2 regions of the Candidatus Contubernalis alkaliaceticus genome follow, and region 1 is predicted to be linked to the other one. Evidence: riboswitches for the same ligand, from Rfam matches in the RefSeq annotation. Region 1 holds a riboswitch; the other holds the start of a gene.

What was found. Region 1 has a riboswitch for molybdenum cofactor ahead of moaA (GTP 3',8-cyclase MoaA). Riboswitches for the same ligand answer to the same signal wherever they lie in the genome.
Region 2: another riboswitch for molybdenum cofactor. It lies ahead of HUE98_RS07490 (molybdopterin-dependent oxidoreductase); the one in region 1 lies ahead of moaA (GTP 3',8-cyclase MoaA).

What each region holds. Positions count from the first base shown of each region.
Region 1 covers NZ_CP054699.1:3,110,805-3,121,661, reverse strand. The annotation lists gene HUE98_RS15490 (carbon-nitrogen family hydrolase) at 1-752, shown strand, start outside; gene HUE98_RS15485 (competence protein ComK) at 852-1,457, shown strand; gene tatC (twin-arginine translocase subunit TatC) at 1,662-2,372, shown strand; gene HUE98_RS15475 (twin-arginine translocase TatA/TatE family subunit) at 2,395-2,652, shown strand; gene mobA (molybdenum cofactor guanylyltransferase) at 2,777-3,403, shown strand; molybdenum cofactor riboswitch at 3,404-3,525, shown strand; gene moaA (GTP 3',8-cyclase MoaA) at 3,583-4,578, shown strand; gene HUE98_RS15460 (MOSC domain-containing protein) at 4,705-5,145, shown strand; gene HUE98_RS15455 (molybdopterin molybdotransferase MoeA) at 5,216-6,427, shown strand; gene mobB (molybdopterin-guanine dinucleotide biosynthesis protein B) at 6,571-7,071, shown strand; gene HUE98_RS15445 (hypothetical protein) at 7,278-7,739, shown strand; gene HUE98_RS15440 (aspartate carbamoyltransferase catalytic subunit) at 8,167-9,141, shown strand; gene HUE98_RS15435 (dihydroorotase) at 9,143-10,432, shown strand; gene carA (glutamine-hydrolyzing carbamoyl-phosphate synthase small subunit) at 10,517-10,857, shown strand, end outside.
Region 2 covers NZ_CP054699.1:1,528,386-1,539,242, forward strand. The annotation lists gene HUE98_RS07440 (YgiQ family radical SAM protein) at 1-1,047, opposite strand, end outside; gene HUE98_RS07445 (hypothetical protein) at 1,297-1,593, opposite strand; gene HUE98_RS07450 (ferritin-like domain-containing protein) at 1,785-2,303, opposite strand; gene HUE98_RS07455 (BUD32 family EKC/KEOPS complex subunit) at 2,492-3,235, opposite strand; gene mobB (molybdopterin-guanine dinucleotide biosynthesis protein B) at 3,222-3,992, opposite strand; gene HUE98_RS07465 (energy-coupling factor transporter transmembrane component T family protein) at 3,994-4,749, opposite strand; gene HUE98_RS07470 (energy-coupling factor ABC transporter ATP-binding protein) at 4,739-5,395, opposite strand; gene HUE98_RS07475 (energy-coupling factor ABC transporter ATP-binding protein) at 5,401-6,138, opposite strand; gene HUE98_RS07480 (molybdopterin-dependent oxidoreductase) at 6,200-6,718, opposite strand; gene HUE98_RS07485 (ECF transporter S component) at 6,755-7,309, opposite strand; gene HUE98_RS07490 (molybdopterin-dependent oxidoreductase) at 7,365-7,913, opposite strand; molybdenum cofactor riboswitch at 8,270-8,390, opposite strand; gene HUE98_RS07495 (hypothetical protein) at 8,435-8,632, opposite strand; gene HUE98_RS07500 (ABC transporter ATP-binding protein) at 8,810-9,589, opposite strand; gene HUE98_RS07505 (ABC transporter permease) at 9,540-10,244, opposite strand; gene HUE98_RS07510 (substrate-binding domain-containing protein) at 10,286-10,857, opposite strand, start outside.

The sequences.
Region 1 (10,857 bases):
AGGCGGAAATAAAAAAGGGAAACCCTGATAAAAATCGGGAAAAGATTTTAGAAATGATGGAAAAGGCCTTGAATCAAAATCCTCAGGTTCTTGTCCTCCCAGAACTTTGGAATACAGGTTATGCGGATAATTATTTGCAGGTGGCAGATAAGGAAGGGCAGTCTACCTTGGGTTTTCTAAGTTCCTTTGCCAGGAAACATAATGTAAACATTGTAGGAGGCTCTACTGCCGATTATAAGCAGGGGAAGCTTTTAAATCGCAGCCTAATTATAAACCGTCAGGGTGAATTAGTGGGGGATTATTCTAAAATACATCTTTTCAGTCTCAATGGAGAACAAAATTATTTTTCTCCAGGAGAAAAAATAGGATTGTTCAAGTTGGATAATGTTTCCTGCGGTATTATGATCTGTTACGACCTTCGTTTTCCTGAACTCAGCCGGGCTCTTGCCCTGGAGGGGGTGGAGATTATTTTTGTTTGCGCTCAGTGGCCCCGATCCAGGATTCATGCCTGGAGAACCCTGGCATGTGCCCGGGCCGCGGAGAATCAAGTTTTTTTGGTGGGGGTAAACCGTGCAGGAATCGAAGGGGAGCAGGGTTTCGGTGGTTCTCTGGCAGTGGACCCCGGTGGAGAGATCCTGGCGGAAGCAGGGGAAGAGGAATCTGTGCTGGCTGTGGAGATATTTCCAGATCAAATTAAATCAGTTCGTAAAGAAATTTACTATTTACGGGACAGAAGACCGGAAATATATTAAATAAGAAGCTGATCTGTCAAAAGGTTTCATATTTCTGTGGATTTTTATTTCCCCCGGCATAACATAAAGAGCTAAAACAATTTTAAGGGGGTATTCAAATTGACAGAAAAACTCTGGGAAAGGTGCGATAGTATTGCAGCTCTGCTCCCAACATACCAAGAGGGGAAAGGCAGGTTGACCAGGGTTCTGTTTTCTGATGGGTCTGAGGAAAAGATAAACAAAACAATAAAAGGAGTAGTTAAAAAGCTGGCTAGAAAGTTTTCTGTGGATCTAGTGTCTGCAGCTAAAGAATATGGTAAAGTATTGGGAAAAAGTAATTTGGTGCCCATACCATTTTCGCAGCATTTAATTTTAGTACCTTTAAAAACCATTACTCCACTTTTACCCGGAGATTCAGCTTACGGGTATTTTAACCTGCCGGCCATTAAGGAGATCAGAAGAACCAGGGACAGAGAATATAAAACGGCGGTAATTTTCCATAACAAGTCTGAGGTTGGTGTATTTCTAAGTTATGAAACAGTATTGAAGCAGTTAAAGAATGCCGAACTGGTGGATAAGCACTACCGCATCAAGCATTTCTGTTGGTTAAGTGATAAGTCTTCTTCTTTGGATACGGGAGAGGAGATAACCCGGAGAGATTTAGTTTCAATACATCTAAAGCTGGATCAAATTATTTCCTTTTTATTTCAAAAAAAGCATTATTAAGGTAGAAATGGAGGATAGGTCAGGGCACAGATGTATATTATGTTTAAGTTATGTTAATTTCATAGAATTTTAAAGAAGGGTTTTGCTGTCCGTATATCGAATAAAACTCAAGGGAAATTATATACTGGTTGGATTGACACGTATAAAAGGATAAATTATAATTTAGAATGTTATGTTATAATTATGTTGAGAGGGTGCTATGGGGTGGGGAGAAAAAAGAAAAAAGAACCGGTTATGAATCTGACCGGACATTTAGATGAACTTAGAAAGCGAATTATCATTTCTGTTATTGCTATTGTCATCGGTTCTATCGTAACCTTTATGTATGTGGATTTGATAAGAGAGACCATCATCAGGCCCGCTGAAGGAAATCTCGTTTTTATCGGTGTAGCGGAAGCTTTTATGACCAATATTAAAATTGCCATTATTGCTGGTGTTCTGTTGGCCTTTCCGGTTATTTTGTATCAGGTCTGGAGCTTTGTCCTGCCTGGTTTAGATCCAAGAGAAAAAAAGTTTGTTTTTGTTTTCGTGACTGCCTCTCTTCTGCTTTTTACCGGGGGAGTTTCCTTTGCATTTTTCGTTATTATTCCCATAAGCATCAAGTTTTTCCTGGGATTTGAAACAGAAGGAATCTCGGCGATGATTTCTTTTGGTAATTATATTTCTTATATTGCCGGGGTAGTTTTTGCTTTTGGCATGGTGTTTCAAATGCCCATAGCTGTTTTTATACTCTCCAAACTGGGGCTGATTTCCTCAGAGTTCTTAAAAAAATACAGAACTCATGCATTGGTGGTTATATTTATTTTGGCGGCTATTATTACGCCACCTGATGTAATTTCTCAGATCTTGATGGCCATACCTATGCTTTTGCTTTATGAAATCAGTATCCTGGTTGCTAAGGTTACCAGAAAGTAATTTTAAAGGAGGAGGTGATACTGTGATAGGAAGATTAGGTACAACGGAGCTTTTAATCATACTAGGGGTTGTCCTGGTCATCTTCGGACCCAGCAAACTGCCGGAATTAGGAAAGTCCCTGGGAAAAGGGATCAGAGAATTCAGAGGTGCTGCCAAGGATATAAAAGACAGCATAAATATTGAAGATGATGAAGAAAAACCTAGAGTACAAGCCAAGCCTGAGCCTGTAAAAGAAAAGCCTGAGGAGTCTTCATCGGATGAAAAGGATTCCACATCTTAAGTTTCAGAGATTTTAAAGATAATAGAGGGGTCAAAATAGTTTTATTGTTAAATAAGTGCTTCTTGCAGTAACCGTAAGGGTTAAACTATAAAAACTGATTGCAATGCTTGAAGGATGGTATCCAATGGGGAAAACAGCAAAGTCTGCAGTTGTTCTTGCAGGGGGCAGCAGTAAAAGGATGGGTAAGGATAAATCTCAGCTCACTCTTGCTGGGATGACAATGTTGGAAATTATTGTTGGGAAACTTCAGAAAGTGTTCGACGAAATTATTGTGGTAGGGGAAAGGGAAGAGCAAGCAGGAAATCTTCCGGTGATTTTTACCAGGGATATCATTGTTAAGCCCGTGAAAAATTCCCTGACGGGAGTCCATGCCGGCTTAACCAGGTCCTCCAGTGATTTCAGTTTAGTGGTGGCCTGTGATATGCCTTTTCTAAATCTTAATTTGCTGCATTATCTTTCTGAATATCCTGTTAATGACTATGATCTGGTTGTTCCCCTGATTAATGATTGTCACCAGTCACTGCACGCGGTGTACAGCAAGAGTTGCGTAGATTATATTGCTGAACATTTGAACAAGGATTATTATCGAATAGGATATTTCATCACCCAGATAAACACAAAATATATTTCACAGCAGGAAATAGAAAAGTATGACTCAGAATTTCTTTCCTTTCAGAACATTAATACCAGGCAAGAGTTTGAAAGAGCTGTTAATCTGGTTAAGGAAAGGCCTGAGTTGGTCCGCCAGTAAAAAAATATGATTCTCCGAGCCGTTATTCCTAAAGGATAATTCCCATGGTTTGCGGCCGATAGGGTAAGAAGGGAAACTTTTTTGCCTCTCGCTGCTTAGAAAGGAGAATTTGTTGTTTTTTTAGTCAACCTGTCTTTTATAAGCAGCTGGTTGACTTTTTATTTGGAGGGGGATGTAGTATGGGAAAATTAATTGATCCATATGGTAGAGAAATTGATTATCTCAGGGTTTCAGTCATAGATAAGTGCAATTTGAAATGTTTTTACTGTGTTCCCGATGATGTTGGTTCCTGTTCTCCTAATGTATCTGAAGTAATGTCTCTGGAGGAAATTATAAATATATCCAAGGCTGCAGCTGCCCTGGGTATCAAAAAAGTTAGGCTGACCGGGGGAGAACCCCTGGTTAGGAAAGATATTGTGGAGATGGTCTCTAAAATATCTCAAATTGAAGGAATTGACGATATCTCTCTGACCACCAACGGAGTTTTATTAAATAAATTGGCACCGGCCCTGGTGAAAGCCGGCTTAACCCGGGTCAATATCAGCCTGGACTCATTAAACCCGGAAAATTTTAAAAAAATTACCCGGGGAGGTGCGTTGAAAAAAACTCAAGAAGGGATTCAGGCAGCCCTTAAGGCGGGGCTTACCCCGGTAAAAATTAATGTTGTGGCTATGAAGGGTATCAACGACGGAGAGATAGAAGAATTTGTGAAGTTAACTGTGGAAAATGATCTTCATGTGCGATTTATTGAGTATATGCCCATCAGTAAGAGCCACCAAAAGCAGTGGGGGGAGTGCTTTATCCCTCTATCTGAGATTCAAGGGCTTTGCGAAAAAATTGGTCCATTGGAGAAGCAGTTCTCTTTTCATGGTAATGGCCCGGCAGATTATTATCGAATTCAAGGAGCCAAGGGATTAGTGGGCTTTATCTCTCCAGTCAGCAGGCATTTTTGCGGCCAATGCAACCGGTTGAGGATTACCTCTGACGGAAAGATTAAGCCCTGTCTTTTCTCAATGGATGAAATCGATTTGATAGAGGCCGGAGGAGATCAAGAAAAAATTAAGCAGCTGTTTCTTCAGTCCCTAAAGTTTCGGCCGGACCCTCATCAGGTGGATAAAAATCCCGACAGCAGGTTCAACTGCAGCAAGAGGGAAATGCAGCAGATTGGCGGCTAGTTTCTATCAATTAACTTGGGGGAGAGCCTTTATCTTTGGAAGATAAAGGTATGCAGGAAGTAAGCTTTAAAATATTACTAAAATAATAACTGAAAATATTATTATAAATACCAGGGGGAATACTTCATGACAGGGAAAGTTGCAGCTGTCTGTACCAGCGACACCAAAGGGGTCAGAAAAAGTAATGTAGGAGAGGCTGTCCTTCAAGAAGAGCATGGCTTTGTGGGAGATGCTCATGCCGGAGGCTGGCACAGGCAGGTCAGCCTCTTGGCACTGGAGAGTGTTCAAAAAATGAGGGATATGGGGTTGGATGTAAATCCGGGTGATTTTGCTGAGAACATTACTACAGAAAAGCTGGACCTGGTTTCTCTGCCAATTGGCACCAAAATGGCATTGGGAGAAGAGGTGCTCTTGGAAGTAACCCAGATCGGAAAAGAGTGCCATAACCGATGTGCTATTTATTATCAGGCAGGGGACTGCGTGATGCCCAAAGAAGGGATATTTGCCAGGGTTCTTCAAGGGGGCAAGGTTTCTGTGGGGAATACGATTAAGGTATTGGAACAGTAAAAGATTTATTATCATCCTCCGGGTTTGATTTTATGCCGAGAGGACGATTAAACAGGGGGACTTAGAAAAGTTGGAACATATTGTAGGTATTAAGGAAGGCTTGTCCGCAATCTTAAAGGATCTTCCCGTTACCCGGGTCACTTCCCGAAAAACATTAAACAGCCAGGGTTATATTCTGGCTGAAGATATTACCGCACCTTTTGATTATCCGCCCTTTACCCGATCTAGGATGGACGGTTATGGGGTTGTTTCCGGTGATTTTAAGAACCTGCCTCCCGGCTGTACCCTGACTTTAAAAATAAAGGGGACGCTGGGGGCCGGAAGTGAATCCAGGGTTAAAATTAATCCGGGAGAAACCGTTAGAATCATGACCGGTGCGGTTCTCCCCCGGGGGGTTGATGCAGTAGTACCTTTTGAAATGGTGCATCAGCAGGGGGGTTATGCCCAATTTACCCAAAGGGTCAAGCCGGGGGATAATATCTCCCCAGCGGGAGAAGATTTTAAAAAAGGCCGGCAGATATTATTTCGAGGAGGCCTGATTCGTCCCGGGGAGGCTGCACTGCTGGCCTCTTTAGGGAAAGCCAGGGTGAAAGTTTATTCCCGTCCCCGGGTAGGGGTTCTGGCTACCGGTGAAGAATTGATGCCTTTGAATAGAAAGAGGGAATTTGGTAAAATTTATAATTCCAACAGTTATATGGTGAGCAGCCAGGTGGCTTTAAGCGGTGGGGTTCCTGTGTATTTAGGGATTGCCGGGGATAAAAAAAATATTACTGCCGGTGTTCTTAAGAGGCAGATGCCGGGGTTGTCTGTTTTTGTTACTACGGGAGGAGCAGCCCGGGGAGAGTACGACCTTACGGAAGAGGTTTTTTTATCTTTAGGTGCAAAAATTTTATTTAACCGGGTATCCATGAAGCCGGGGAATTACATGGTGGCGGCCCGTAAAGATGGTTTCCTCTTTTTTGGATTATCCGGCAGCCCCTCGGCAGCTTTTGTTTCTTTTCAGCAGCTGGTCAGGCCTGTCCTGTGGAGGCTTCAGGGATGCCAAGAAAGCACGGCATCGGAGGTAAATGCTCAATTGGTGGGAGATATTAAGGGGGTATACCCCCAGGACAGGTATTATAAGGCGAATACATTTGTGCGGCAGGGAGTTTTTCAGGTAGAACCCACTGGATATGGATTTTCCTCCTTCGCCCGGGTAAATTCTCTAATCCATATACCACCGGGAAAAGGGCCATTTGGCCCCGGAGATGAAGTGCAGGTCCAGCTGATGGACCTGCCGTGAATCAGGGGATAGTTTTCTTAGCTGCGCTAACTTAACAAATTAATGAAACACAGTTTTGATCTTAAAACAGTTTGAGGGTTCGAACAGTTCGACCTGTTACATAAAATTTTGGCATGCAATTGTGTCAGGAAGGAGAGAATCTATTGATTCCAGTAATTTCTGTAGTAGGTTGGTCAAATACCGGCAAGACTACTTTGATTTGTAAACTTATTCCAGAACTAAAAAAGAGAGGTTATAAAACGGCCACGGTCAAGCACCACAGGAAAAGTTTTGAAATGGATTCACCGGGTAAAGATACCTGGCTTCATCGGCAGGCGGGAGCAGTAGTTTCTGCCATTTCTTCACCCCAAAGGTTTGCTTATGTCAGGGAACTGGAGGAGGAACTGTCTCTGGAGGAAATCGTAAAGGATGTTAAAGGGGTAGATTTGATTATTACTGAAGGATATAAGTTTGGTGACAGGCCTAAGTTGGAAGTATTTCGAAAAGAGGCAGCCAATAAAATGGAATTGATCTCTTCGCCTCCGGAACTTTTTGCGGCAGCTACGGACTATGATTTTGGCCTGCCCGGAGTATCTCAGTTTGACCTTGAGGATGCGGTGGGAATGGTAGACCTTATTGAACAGAAATTTTTAAAAAAGGCGTAAGGCATTATGTGCAGCTAAAGCTTTTAGAGGACCAGGCAGAGTAAGTAAAAGCGGTTGAATGTAAAAAATAATAATTAGAAGAACAGGATAAAATGTTTAAATTAAGAAAAAGGGTTCAGCAGTAGCATTATTTACTTCACCGTTAAAGGCATAAGTTTCCCTCGGTCACAGCATATTAACAATAGCAGGAAAAAGAGATAAAAAACATGAGAGCGGATGATAATAATATGCTGACGGGAACTTTACATTATACGTTAAACCATATTCTTATATTAAGACTGATGATGGTCTTTCCTTTTAAAAAAGTTAAAACTCTTCACAATTTTTTATACCTGGCTGCCTCCAGGAGCAGTGACTGTCCAAGGCCCTTTATATTTATTAAGCTGAGAAGCGGTGCATACAGCTTTGAAATTCAAAAAGTGCTCAGTGAATTTAAAAGAGCCGAGTTTCTGATGGAAAAGGAAGCCTTGAAATTGAATGACCAGGGCCGTGAAATATATTATAGTTTTGCCCATGTGTTGAAATATCATAAATTTCCACAGAACTGTTTGACAATGGCTGAAAAATACGGTGAAAATTTATGGCGGGTGAACCATGAAATATTATTTGATAGGATGTTTCGGGAGAAGAAAGTAGGGGATAAAATTATTTTTCAACCAATTTTATAACTGTGTTGAGTTAAAATTATTGAAACGTCAGCACTGCTGGCAGATAATTTATTCAGGTCTAGATGGCTGGTGAATTTTTTTCACCAAGATTGTTGCTTATTGTTTCGTTTTCGGGTTGTTTCGTTTCGTATTACAAAAATGGTTTTTTTTTGTTGACAATGCCTTAAGGCTTTGTTAAACTAATTCTAAATGAAGAACCTTTAAACTGACCCCGAGAGGTTAGTAAGGATTCTATATTTAATTTAAGTTTTATTATGATTAAAGAATCTTCCCACTTCTCTCGGTTGGGAAGATTTATTTGTTTAACCTTTAAATTGGTCCGGCGAGGCTGAAAAGGTTTTATTCGCAAAAATGCGTGTACTCCTTCCAGCTGTCCGGCGGTGGGAGTATTTATTTGTACATAATGGCTGTGAGGGAGGTAATAACTTTGCAATGTGAAACCGGTAGTTCCATTACTGCAAGAAATGTGACAGGAAGTGAGTTTATAGAAAAAGACCTGCTGGGAATCAGAGATTTAAAAAAGGAAATCATTGAGCTGATACTAAAGAAGGCGGAGGGTTATAAAAAAGCTTTTCAGGAAAACCTGGAGTTCCCTCCTCTGTTAACGGGGAAAACGGTAGTGAACCTCTTTTTTGAAAACAGCACCAGGACCCGGATGTCTTTTGAAAAGGCTGCAGTGAATCTGGGGGCAGTGGTGATGAACTTCGACAGTGGAACCAGCAGTGTAAAAAAAGGGGAAACATTGGTGGATACGGTGAGGACGGTTGAATCCCTGGGGGTGGAGGGAATTATCCTCAGACATTCCCTGGCCGGTTCCCCGGTCATGGCGGGTAATGCGGTAAAGATACCGGTGATCAATGCCGGGGACGGCTGTCATGAACACCCCAGTCAAGCTCTTTTGGATTTGTTCACTATACAGGAAATTAAAGGCGGCATTGCCGGACTGAAGGTCCTTTTTGTAGGAGATATTCTGCACAGCAGAGTAGTGAGGTCAAACCTCTGGGCACTCCTAAAGCTGGGGGCGGAAGTAACGGTGGTGGGGCCTTTTACTTTATTGCCTCCGGGTCTTTGGGATATGGGGGTCAAAATTTCCTGGGATCTGGAAAGTTGTTTGGAGGAGGCAGAGGTAATATATATGCTGCGGCTGCAGAGGGAAAGACAGGAGAAGGGTTACTTTCCTTCTATAGGTGAATACAGGAAGTATTTTGCGCTTACGGCAGAAAGAGCTGAGAATATTTCTCCTTCTGCAGTAATTATGCATCCAGGCCCGGTATTTCCCGGGCTAGAAATAGACCACAGCTTGATGGATGATCCCCGTTGTTTGATTCAAGAACAGGTAAAAAACGGTGTGTTCGTGAGGATGGCTCTGCTGGACCTTTGGGTCGCCCGGGAGGTGAATTAGAATGCTATTATTAATCAAGGGCGGCACGGTACTGAATCCTCCTACCGGGTTGTTGGAAGTGTCGGATATATTAATACAGGGGGGCAAGATTACTGAAATAGCTCCTCAAATACAAGTTGGCCAGGCGGAAATAATTGAAGCTTCAGGCCTTTTGGTAGTGCCTGGATTGGTTGATCCTCATGTACATCTGCGGGAACCAGGGTTTGAAGGAAAGGAAACCATCCGCACCGGCTGCGCCAGTGCGGCGGCAGGTGGATATACCTCCATCGCTTGTATGCCCAACACTGAACCGGTAACCGACAACCGCCTGACGGTGAATTATGTTAAAAATACCGCAGTCCAGGAGGGCGTGGTGAAGGTTTACCCCATCGGGGCCGTTACTAAAGGTTCTTTGGGGAAAGAAATGGCGGAAATTGGATTGATGGTTGAAGAGGGGATTGTGGCGGTTTCAGATGACGGTCAGCCGGTGGACAGTGCTTCCATGATGCTTTCCGCCATGCAGTATGCGGCCATGTTTGATCTCCCCATAATCAGCCACTGCGAGGAAAGGTCCCTGGCCCAGGGGGGAGCCATGCATTACGGACTGCAGAGCACTCTATTGGGAATTCAGGGAATTCCTGATGTGGCAGAGGCCATCATGGTAGCTCGGGATATCCTGTTGGCAGAGTTTACCGGGGCAAGGCTTCACATCGCCCATGTCAGCTGTGCTAAATCGGTGGAATTAATCCGCAGTGCTAAAGCTAGAGGAGTAAAGGTTACCGCTGAAGTAACCCCACATCATCTGGTTTTGATTGATGAAGATGTGAAAGATTTTGATACCCATATGAAGATGAATCCACCTTTACGGAGTCGGGATGACCGCAAAGCATTGAGGGAGGCCCTGAGGGACGGTACTATAGATATGATTGCCACAGATCATGCTCCACACAGTATTTTGGACAAGGATGTAGAATTTGAAAGGGCGCCCTTTGGGGTGGTGGGTCTGGAAACAGCTCTATCTCTGGTGCTGACGGAACTGGTGGAACCGGGGCATTTGACGTTGGAACAGGCAGTCTCCGCTTTTAGCTGTAATCCGGCCAGCTTTCTGGGAATTGAAGGGGGGAACCTGAAGACTGGGGTTGAAGCTGACCTTACACTAATTGACCTAAAGGCTGAAAAGATTATCAGTCAGGATAAGTTTTATTCTAAGGGGAAAAATACACCCTTTGAAGGCCGAAGAGTCCGAGGATTTCCGGTGATGACCTTGGTACGGGGAAAAGTAGTTATGAAAGAGGGTAGAGTGTTACTTTAAAAATAGCAGGAGCTTATATAAAAGGCAAAGGTGCCTGTTAATATAAAAAAGATGCTCAGACTCAACGGAGAGGAAGGGGTAAATATGAAAACTGTTTTAATGCTGGCTGATGGAACCTGTTTTAATGGAAAAGCTTACGGAAGTCCGGTGAAAGCGGTGGGAGAAGTAGTGTTTAATACTTCCATGGGGATGTATGGGGAAATAATAACGGATCCTGTTTCCTGCGGACAAATTGTGGTGATGACTTATCCTTTAATAGGCAATTACGGCATTCATTCTGCTGAACTTTACAGCCAATACGTTCATGCCAGCGGTATGGTCTTACGGGAAGGGGCTGCAGAACCCAGCAGTTGGAGGATGGAGAGCACCCTGGAAAAGTTTTTACAGGATCATGGAGTCCCGGGGGTGGTGGAGGTTGATACCCG
Region 2 (10,857 bases), 1.6 Mb from region 1:
ATAACCTTTAAAACCTTCATCTTTTATCATCTCTTCTGCTTCTTTAATAATTGAGGGTATACTCCTGGCCTGCACGGTTCTTCCCTGATGAAAATGCAGGGCACAAAAATTACAGCCCCCAAAACAACCTCTGCTGCTGACCAGGCTGTGCTTAACTTCTTCTATGGCAGGTACTCCACCCTCTTTTTCGTACATAGGATGGTATGTTTTTGTAAAGGGTAGATTGTATATGCTGTCTAACTCAGAAGAAGTCAGGGGTTCTGCCGGCGGATTTTGTACGATAAAGGTGTGTCTATAGGGTTCTATCAGCGGGACAGCGGTGATGGAATCAGTATTTCTATGTTGTATCATAAAACTTTTTGCATAGGTTTCTTTTGAAGCAATAATATCATCATAGGAAGGCAGCATTTTTCCTTCATATACATTATCTATTGAGCCGGTCTTGTATACAGTACCTTTGATATATGTAATATCTTTTATGAAAAGGCCGCTTTTCAGGGCCTCCGCTATCTCAACAACCTGTTTTTCTCCCATCCCATAAACCAGCAGATCTGCTTTTGCATCCAGGAGGATTGAACTGCGTACCCTGTCCTCCCAGTAGTCATAATGGGCTAACCTACGCAGGCTGGCCTCTAACCCACCTAAGATAACAGGAACCTTTTTATAAGCTTCTTTAACTTTTTGAGAATATACTATGGCGGCACGGTCTGGCCTTTGGCCTCCCCTGCCGCCGGGAGAATAGACATCCTTTTTTCTTCTTTTTTTTGCTGCGGTGTAATGATTTACCATGGAATCAATATTTCCGCTGGAAACAAAAAACCCAAGTAATGGTTTACCCAACTTTTTAAACTCATTTAAGTCTTTCCAGTTAGGCTGAGTGATAATGCCTGTTTTGAAACCGTGAGCTTCCAACAGCCTTCCGATGATAGCCACACCAAAGGAAGGATGGTCTACATAGGCATCCCCGCTGATGATGATGAAATCAAGCTTATCCCATCCTCGTTCTTCCATATCTTTTTTTGACACAGGTAAATAATCATTTTTCATAGGAAATTCCTTCCGCACCTTTTTCAATTATTATTATATTTTTTAGTAGGAGAATTGCTAATCTCATTTTTTAGGGTATGAGACCCCAACTCTAAGTGTTAGCGTGAGTGGGCTTTTAATCAGGTGGAGTAGAGTCTCCACCTGATTCCCCGATGTTTTTAGCTTACTGAAACGAGTTCACTTTCCACTGTATTAATAATAGTTATTATAAGTCTGTTCTTACATAAAGATTCTTTCTACGGGACTCCTTTAATTACCACCTTCAATGACCTGAATTTTTATATCATGCTTATTAACTTTTTGTGAAATTTCTTCAAGCTTTTCCTCCACTCTACCAAGTTTTTCATTTGTAATCATCTGAGCTTCAAATAAAGAATTTATCTGAAGAGCAATACTATTTTCAATTAGTATTTCTGTCTTTATAACTCGGTTATTTAATTGTTTAACATCTTTCTTAACCTCAGAAATATCCTTCTTAACCTCTTTTTTGGTATCTTGTAATTCAATATATACCTTTTCTAATAGATCAAAGGCCTTATGGTCCATTTTTATCACTCTCCAAAACATATTTTATAAATACATTATACAACAAAAAGCTATATATTTACAGCACATTTGTTCGATATATGAAAAAAGTTGACCTAAGGTTATTTAAAATTATTAAATAATTGCAGAAAAAAAAGCTGCCCTCCTAATGTATGTAGAAAGACAACCTTGAAGATTTGAAATGAAGAATGTTATTCTGCTTCAGTTGCGCCGCCTGTATCAGTTGGAGCTCCGGCTATACGGGCAAGATATGAAGCCCCAAGATTTTTTATGTGTTTGCTGATATTATCAAAGTAATTTAGATGTTCCTGTTCTGAATCAATAAGGGTTTCAAACAGTTTCATGGATATGCTGTCGCCGTTTTCTCTGCAGACAAGGGCAAACTGGTTGTATGCATCTATGGCGCCTTCTTCCTCCCCGGCGTTAAAAGAATAAATAGTTTCCAGGTCCTGACCTTTTACTACGCTCCCCGCCAGATCTGTGGTAGGCTCTCCGCCCAGTTCCTTAACTCGCTCTGCCGTTGCTTCAGCGTGTCTCATCTCGTCTATAGCAATCTGTTTAAGTTCAACAGCTAGTTTGCCATAGTCCATATCATCAAGATTATAATGCTGATTCATGTATTGATGAACTGCCTGAAGCTCCATAGAACGAGCTTTATTTAACACTTCAATAACTTTACCTCTTCTTTCTTCTCTAGAACCTTGAACCATGTTCTACCTCCTTTTATTTTTCCTTCTTCTTATACTGTTCTTTTCATCCAATTGTAAATCCTTCTATAATTAACATATCTTAAAGCAATATTTAATAGTTCATAATATTTTTATAATGTCCCATTGTTACCTGTTTTATGTTTTGCACAGTATTTAATCTCTCTTAGGCGTGAAGCACAGAATGTGCATCATGTTTTAAATTCCATCGGATAAACTAGTTTCCTTCTTTGAGATATAGATTCTAGTTCTTTGAACATTTCTTCTTTTACCAATGAAGGGTCAAGATCAAGGTTTTTGGTAAATATTATAAAAAACTCTCTTACTAATTCTTTCTTCCAATCTGTAAAAGCCGGTTCATAAGTAAGTAAGTAGGCGCAAAGCCTGCCTGTGTCTGTTTCCTTTTTTCCCAGGCGGCAGTCCTCAAAATCAAATCCATAAATTTCATCTCTTATAATAAAATTTCTTAAATTTATATCATACATTATCATGGTCTTCCCATAATGGTTTTCCATTACTTTATAAAAATTTTTAAACCAATAGGCCAGGGAGGATGCTGTAGCGCAGGCGGTATGCCAGGCTTCCTTTTCCAGAGGCCCGGCCATTTCCATTTCCTCAAAAAAATCTAAAAACAGCTGACCTTGAATATACTCCATGACAATGTGCTTCTTTCCCATATAGTAAAGTATTGGAGCATGGATTTTCTTTTCCTGGAGTTTATGAAGAATACTGGCTTCTTTTTCCATATCTTTTGTCCCGTCAGCATATTCTTTTAAAACAAAACTTTCTGTTAACCCGGATTCCATTTCGGCTTTTATTAAGTAAACCTGGTTTTTTTTACTTTTGAACTTTTTAATCAGACAATACTCCTTTATTTCCCACTGTTTAATAAACTTTTCCTCCAGAGGAGCACTAATTTCTTTATTGGGTATCATCCTCTTCTCCCTTCTGGCTGATTTCCAGATGAATTTCCCCATATTTTTTGTAGCCATCCAGGGTGGATACCAGGCCCACCACTGTCTTTGTTAAAATTTCTTGCACGAATTCTACCATGGAAATTTCCTGATTGTTTATGGTAAGTTTAACTTGACTGCTGTCCAGGAGACAGTCGCCCCGTTTTTTTTCTCCACTGAGTATGGCATACAGCAGTTTTTCACAGCTGAGTCCGCAGAGTCCGCAGCATTCCGGAGCCACATTGGGCAGTTTGGGAAATACTTTTTTTTCAATATAATCCACCAGGGAATCAATGTCTTCCACAGCGTTAAAGGCCGGGAGGCCTTGGTACTCTGTTAATTCATTGGATATCACTCCGGAGATGGCAAAGACAGATGGATTGATTCTTTCATCCAGTTCTTTTGTGGTATGACCGCAGACAATTTTGGGGACGTTGTAGTCAGAAACTCCTTCCAGGACTACAAAATCATGGTCGTAAAACTCCAGGATTTTTTCCACCGGCAGTTGGGAGGGAAAAAGGATGTCTGTTTCAAAAAGGCCCCGGGCGGTGACCAACTGGGCCCCTGCTTTTTTGTGTCGGTCTGTATTGGTCCCCTCAGTATCGATAGCAAAGTCTTCGAAATGGATATCTTTTACAGAACCCACCGTGTACCTTCGCCGCCTTAATTCTGTTATAATTTTTTCAACAGTGGTAGTTTTGCCTGATTGGGTAATCCCAAAAACAGAAAAAACCTTCATTTTATAACCACCTCCATAAGTATGCGGAATAACAGAGCACGCCCAGGAAAAGGCATGTAATGATTACTCCGTAATCTTTTTTCCCCAGGGAAATTTCATCGATATAAGTTCGCCTGGAGTGTGCCCGGAAGGCCCTGGCCTCCATGGCTACCGCAGTTTTTTTAGCTTTCAGGATTGCTCCGGCTACCACAGGCATTAGAATATAGCTGTATACCTTTAGCTTTTCACCCAGAGGAATGTTTTTCAGGGGAACCCCTCGGAGCTGTACGGCTACCAGGGCATCCTTCATTTCCTCTATGAAAATAGGTAGAAATCGGGCAGCTAATAATACCATATAGGCAATCTCGTAAGGAATCCGCCAGCGGGTCAATCCCAACACCATTTTGGTGGGGTTTACCGTAATGAGCAGCATGGCGCTGGTTATAATAATCATCATCCTCAATATTACGGACACGCCGGTAATTATGCCGCCCATGGTAATTACCTGTATTCCTTTAATCACCAGCAGGGGTTGTCCTGATGGTGCAAATATGCTTTGTACAATTAATAAAAAGAAGAAAAGGGATATAAATCGTTTTAGCCGGGGAAAAACCTGCATCACTTTAATGCCAAATATCTTAAGCAGTGCCAGTGTAGTGGCCAGGATGGCAAACAGCCAAATTACCTCTCGTATCAGGATGGCCAGGGTTGAAACCACCAGCACCATGGTGATGATTGAACGGGGATCCAGGTTATCCTTCATTCCGTTACTGCTCATAGATTTTCCCCTCTTTCATACTCAAGGTTCGGTTTGTGCAGCTTTGGCTGAATTCATAATCATGGCTGATTAAGATATATCCCACGCCTTTTTCTTTAATCCGGTGCAGCAGTTCTGCAAACTTGTGTTTTCTTACGTAATCCAGACCGGTGGTGGGTTCATCGAAAATTATAAATTTCGGCTCCAGGGCCAGGATAGCCGCAATTACCAGCCTCTGCTTTTCCCCCTGGCTCAGGTTAAAAGGGAAATTATCCCGACAGTGCTGCAGGTCGAAGTAGCTTAGCATTGCTTCAACCTTGTTCTCGATCTCTTTCTCTTCCAAGCCCCGGTAGCGCAGGCCGAAACTGACTTCCTCCTGAACCGAAGGGGTAAATATTTGTTTTTCAGGGTTTTGAAATATATACCCCAGCCTCTGCCCTATTTCTCCCAGGCTCAGTTCCTGCATTTTTTTACCCTCCAGCAGGACCTTTCCTCTGGTAGGTTGATATATACCCATGATCACTTTTCCCAGGGTGGTTTTCCCGCAGCCATTAGGGCCATTGAGGGCTACCGTATCACCAGTTTTGATGCTGAAAGAAAGATCGGAAAAGACTTCTTCCTTCCGGGGGTATGCATAGCTCACCCCCTGCAGGTTAATAAAATTCAAGAAAATCACCTCGCCGCCGTCTGATAATAACAATCTTTTAACATTTCTTTATTTTGAAGTACCTTATCCACCGGCTCCAGGCTAAGTATTCTACCGTCTTTTAAAGCCATAACCCGGTCGGCAATTTTCAGCCTGTCCAGGTTGTGGTCCACCATGATTACCGTTTTCCCTTTTTCTTTTAGCCGGAGGACAATTTCCAATATTCTATCGCTGTTTTTGCCGTCCAGCTGTGAGGCCGCTTCGTCCAGAATTAATATTTCCGGATTTAAGCAGAGAACAGCGGCTAAGGCTGTAATCTGCTGCTGCCCTCCGGATATCTCGTTAGGGTTACCTGACAGCAGATCTTTAATTTCCGTCATTTCTGATGTTCTCTCCACCACCTGGAGAATTTTTTCCCGGGGGAAGCAGAGATTTTCGGGGCCAAAGGCCAGTTCATTTCGAATCACGGGGAGAAATAGCTGGGTCTCAGGATCCTGGAAGACGATTCCCACTCGGGAAGCGATATTGGGAATGGACATGTCTCGGGTGTTCTCCCCAAATAACAATACATCTCCTTCCATAAAACCCTGATGGCTGTGGGGGATAATTCCGCACAGAGCCATGCACAGGGTGCTCTTGCCACAGCCGCTGAGGCCGATTACTCCTAAGATTTCTCCTGCCCCCATACTAAAGCTGATATTATCGATTATCCTTCTACCATCCTTCTGGTAATAAAAGGTCAGCCTTTTTACTTCAAGGACCATTATTGTCCCTACCTTCTTATGTTTATTATATTGTCCTACAAAAATTATTTATAACGGCATCTTACTGAATGTTTATTTCCACGGTAAATTTGCACCAGCGCTGGCCAAATTCGTCCTGCCGGGCAAGCACCAGGAAGGGACCTGAGCCTCCCTCATTTTTACTCTTTAAGGGTTCACCCTCCTGCTGGTATACCAGGTAAATGTGTTCGCTTTCCATGACTTCCTCTACCGTATAAGCCACTACGTAACCGTCTACAGCTTGGGCTGTTACCTGCTCTCCCTGCTCCAGCAGGGTCTTGTCTACAGCAAGGATGACCTCCTTTAGGGGTACACCTTTATAAGTATGGTCAGAAGGTGGTTTACCGCTGGAGCGTAGGGTAGTCACGAATTCTACTTCTCCCAGGGCTTTTATTTCCTCTAATGTAATGACACCTGTTTCCTCGCCGTCCGCCTTAATCATTACCGATGGGTTTTCAGAATTTTGGTCTGTATGAGTCAGTTGTTTCTGGTTCAAATATGCCAACCCTCCTACTGTTATGAGCAGGGCGACTACGATAAGTGTCAGTATTCTTCCCTTCATTTTCCATTTCCTCCTGTCCATTAATATATCAGTTATTTAAGGCGCGACGCCGATATTAAACTTTTGTAACTGTTTAATCAGCCTGAAGGCAACCAGTCCCCCCAGTCCCCCGGAAAGGGAGGCTGCGCTGAGGCTTAAAAGGAGAGGGATTAAAGGCAGTCTAAAAAAGACAATGGTCACCAGTACCGTTCCCGTAACATTAGCTGCTACGCCTCCTAAAAAAGCGTTCAAAGGGGAATTGACTCCACCTCTTAAAATGATATACAAAAGGTCTACCATAATTCCCGGGGCTACATAGGTAATAATGCTGATGGCCCCGTGAGTTCCGAAAATACCCATGGATATTACCAGAATCGCCTGTATAACCCCAATTAATGTCCCGGTCCCCCGTTTGTTGACCAGACCGTGCCCCAGCACGATCCAGAGCATATAAAAACCTCCGGCTATTACCCCACCCGGGATAAAGAAGGGCCCGGTGATAATATGGGCCAGGGGAACTATGATAGGTTTTATGGCTACTCCCAGGGCAGCCATCATTGTTATAATAACCAGGTCAAACATGGAGAATTTTTTCAAAAAACCTTTTTTCATCGCAGTATCCCCCGGTTCTAAAATTCTAAAAAACATCCTTTTGGACCTTCAAATTTTATTCCACCTTAATTGTTTTTAGCTGCCCAACCCAGACCTGAGGAGAAGCTTCTGTAGTGACCAGCATGATAGGGGCTGACTTATCTTCCAGTGCCTCCCCATTTATTTTAAAAGCAATAATGGTATTGTCGGAAAAAGCTGTATCTCCCTCCAGGGCGGCGGAGTAACCATCAGCTGCCACCAGGGTAACTTCTGCTGCTTCCTTAATATTGGCTTTTTCCAGTAAGTTTTTAAGTATAACGCCGGTATATTCATTGGTCTCTTCTTTCACTTCTGCTGTAAGGGTTACTCTTTGCATTTCCTTCAGTTCCTCTATGGTAAATAAAGCCTCTCCATCAGCCCATGAAATAGTAAATTCCCAGGTGGACTCTTCCGCAGGATCTTCTTCATTCTCATTCTCACCATTGTTAGAAGCTTCTTCTCTATTTTCTTCCGGCTGCGCAGTGGTATTATCCTCTACAGGAGCATCCTGTCCGCAGCCCACTGCTAAGCCAAAAAATAACAGCATACACAAGGTAATACAGAAAATCATTTTAATTTGTTTCAAAGATTTTTCCTCCTCTTTTATAGAAATTTAATTATGCTTTTTCTCTTATTGTCCTACCCTTTCGGGTTTATCTTTTTTCTTGCTTTTATAGAAACTTTCTAAATAAATGCTCCTGTATTGACCATTTAGTATGTAAGCTTTTTAAAGCACCCCCTTTATTCACTAGGGCTTTGTTTTCATTTTTTGTTAAAATACAGTGCATGTTATAACATGATAAATTTTTGGCTCAAAAAAAACTCCCATACTGTAAAGGAAGGGGAGTTCAGTTTAAGACATTATGTAAAGTAACAGTAATATGCAATAAAAAAAGCGTCCTAAACAAGACGCACAAAAGCATATTAACCGGCTCATTTATGAGCTGCCTTTATGATTCTCCTTTCCTCAACGGGAGGCATCGCCGTTTCCAGCAGCACCCTATCGGTCTGTAGCCTTAGGTATAAACCCTTAGAACTGTTAGACTCGGAGTTATGTAATTTCAAACTAATTATAATACGAAGTTAAAAAAAATGTCAACCGGTTTCTTAAGAATTTAGTCTAATATCAGAGATTTTTGTTTCATCCTCCAGCAATTCCAGCAGCCTTTCTCTGCATCTGTCACATAGGGTAATAATCCTTTCACAATTGCAGGCTGTTCCTTTACTGCCCAGGGCGTAAGTTCTGGTGTTGTTGCCTGCTCCGCAGTTATCACATAGATATCTGTTGCATCCATAAAGCTTCAAAATATATCATGCCTCCCTGATATGGGTTTATTTGAATTATTCTCAAGCATTACAGCGAAAAGTTACTTATTATGAACTACATCTCTAAGCCATAGAGACGGTTTCATCCTCCAGGTCTTCGACCTCCGATACGCTCTGGTAAAGATGGAACCGTCCCCTTGACAAAACAGAAAACCGTTAATAAATCATACGGCCCTCGACAAATGCTTTTGTCCTTGGGTCCTGGGGAGAGGTGAATATTTTTTCTGTGTCATCCATTTCTACAATTTTTCCATCGTACAGAAAAATGGTGCAGTCGGTAATCCGTCGGGCCTGAAAAATATTGTGAGTAACTATGATAATGGTAATACCCAGGGTTTTATTCAGCTCTACCACTAGATTTTCAATTACTTCTACATTTGTAGGGTCCAGGTTTGCCGTAGGTTCGTCCAGTAGTAATATTTTTGGATCAAAAGCCACCGCCCGTGCCAGGGCCACCCGCTGTGCCTCTCCTCCGGAGAGGGAAAGTGCCTGCTGATCGGCAACTTCCTGCAGGCCAATTTTTTCTAGCAAAAGAGATACTTTTTTGTGAATTTCTTCCCCGTTTATTCCTCGGGCTTTCAGCCCGTAGGCAATATTTTCCCTCACTGAGGTCTTAAAAAGTGTGGGATTTTGGAATACCAGAGTCATTTTTCTGCGGAAAGATAGAGCAGTAGACCTATTTAAAGGAACTGAACTTTCATTAAAGCTGATGGTGCCGGTGGTTGGTTTAATAAGCAGGTTAAGTAGGCGAAGAAGGGTACTTTTTCCACAGCCACTGGGCCCTATTATCCCGTATATTTTTCCTTCATTGATGGTCATGTCCTGTATGTTTAATACTTCCCGATTATATACTTTAGTCAGGTTTTTTACTTGAATTAGGCCTTTTTTACCAGGGATGACGTCCCCCCCCCTTCTGAAAGCGGTACATAACAGAATTGATAATAAAGAAGATAGTTAATAAAATGATTCCTAGCCCAATTGCCAGTTCAAAATTACCTTTGCTGGTTTCAAGGACGATGGCAGTGGTCATAACCCGGGTGTGTCCCTGAATATTTCCCCCTACAATCATGACGGCCCCTACCTCAGCAATAATTCGTCCAAAACCCGTTACTATGGCGCCCAATAAGGAAACCTTGGATTCTCGAATTACTGTCCAGGCTGTTAGTATTGGTGCGGCGCCTAAGGTAAGGGCGGTTTCCTCTACTTCTTTTCCCTGGCTGCGAATGGCAAGCATAGTTAACCCCACTACGATGGGTAGAGCTAGAAAAACCTGGACTACCACCATAGCTGTGGGTGTATACAGAATACCAAGAGGACCTAAAGGGCCACGCCTGGCAATAAGCATGTAAATTAACAGTCCAGCAACCACTGGAGGCATTCCCATCAGGGTGTACAGTATCCTACTTATGAAACCCGTTTTTTCTTCGGGTCTCATGCCCAGGTAAGTACCCAGGGGAACTCCGATCATAGTGCTGATGATCACTGCCATACCCGAAACAGTTAGGGATAATATTACAATTTCCATGAGGTACGGATCCAGGCTGAATATTAACTTAAATGCTTCTATGATACCTGCTGCAAATTGATTCAAAGAACCACTCTCCATGTATTGAGTTAATATAGTGTTTGTATTTAATATTTCAGGCACATCCCTGGGAAGAACAGAACTTCTCCCTGCAGCTTATAATCGGTAATCATCTGCTGTCCCTCTTCTGACATAAAAAACTCAATTAACTTCAAAGCACTTTCATACTTATTATGAGAGTGTTTTTTCGGGTTTACTGCCATAATACCATACTGATTGAAAAGGGTTTGGTCTCCCTCCAGCAGGATATCAACTTCCAGGGTTTCCTTGAGGGCAATATATGTGGCACGATCCGTCAGGGTGTAGCCCTCCTGTTCATCGGTTATGCGCAGGGTATCCCCCATGCCCTGACCTACAGATTTATAACCTTCTCCGAAATTGGAAATCCCTGCTGCTTCCCAAAGAGAAAGTTCCATGCTGTGAGTGCCGGAGTTATCACCTCTGGAAATAAAAGTATGATTGCCCTGGATTATAGCTTTTAAAGCCTCTTTGACCTCATCAATCTCTTTTATGCCGGCAGGATCTTTAGTCGGCCCGACAATAATGAAGTCGTTGAACATAACATCGTATCTATCCACAAAAAAGCCTTCTTCTACCATTTTTAATTCAGAACTTCGGT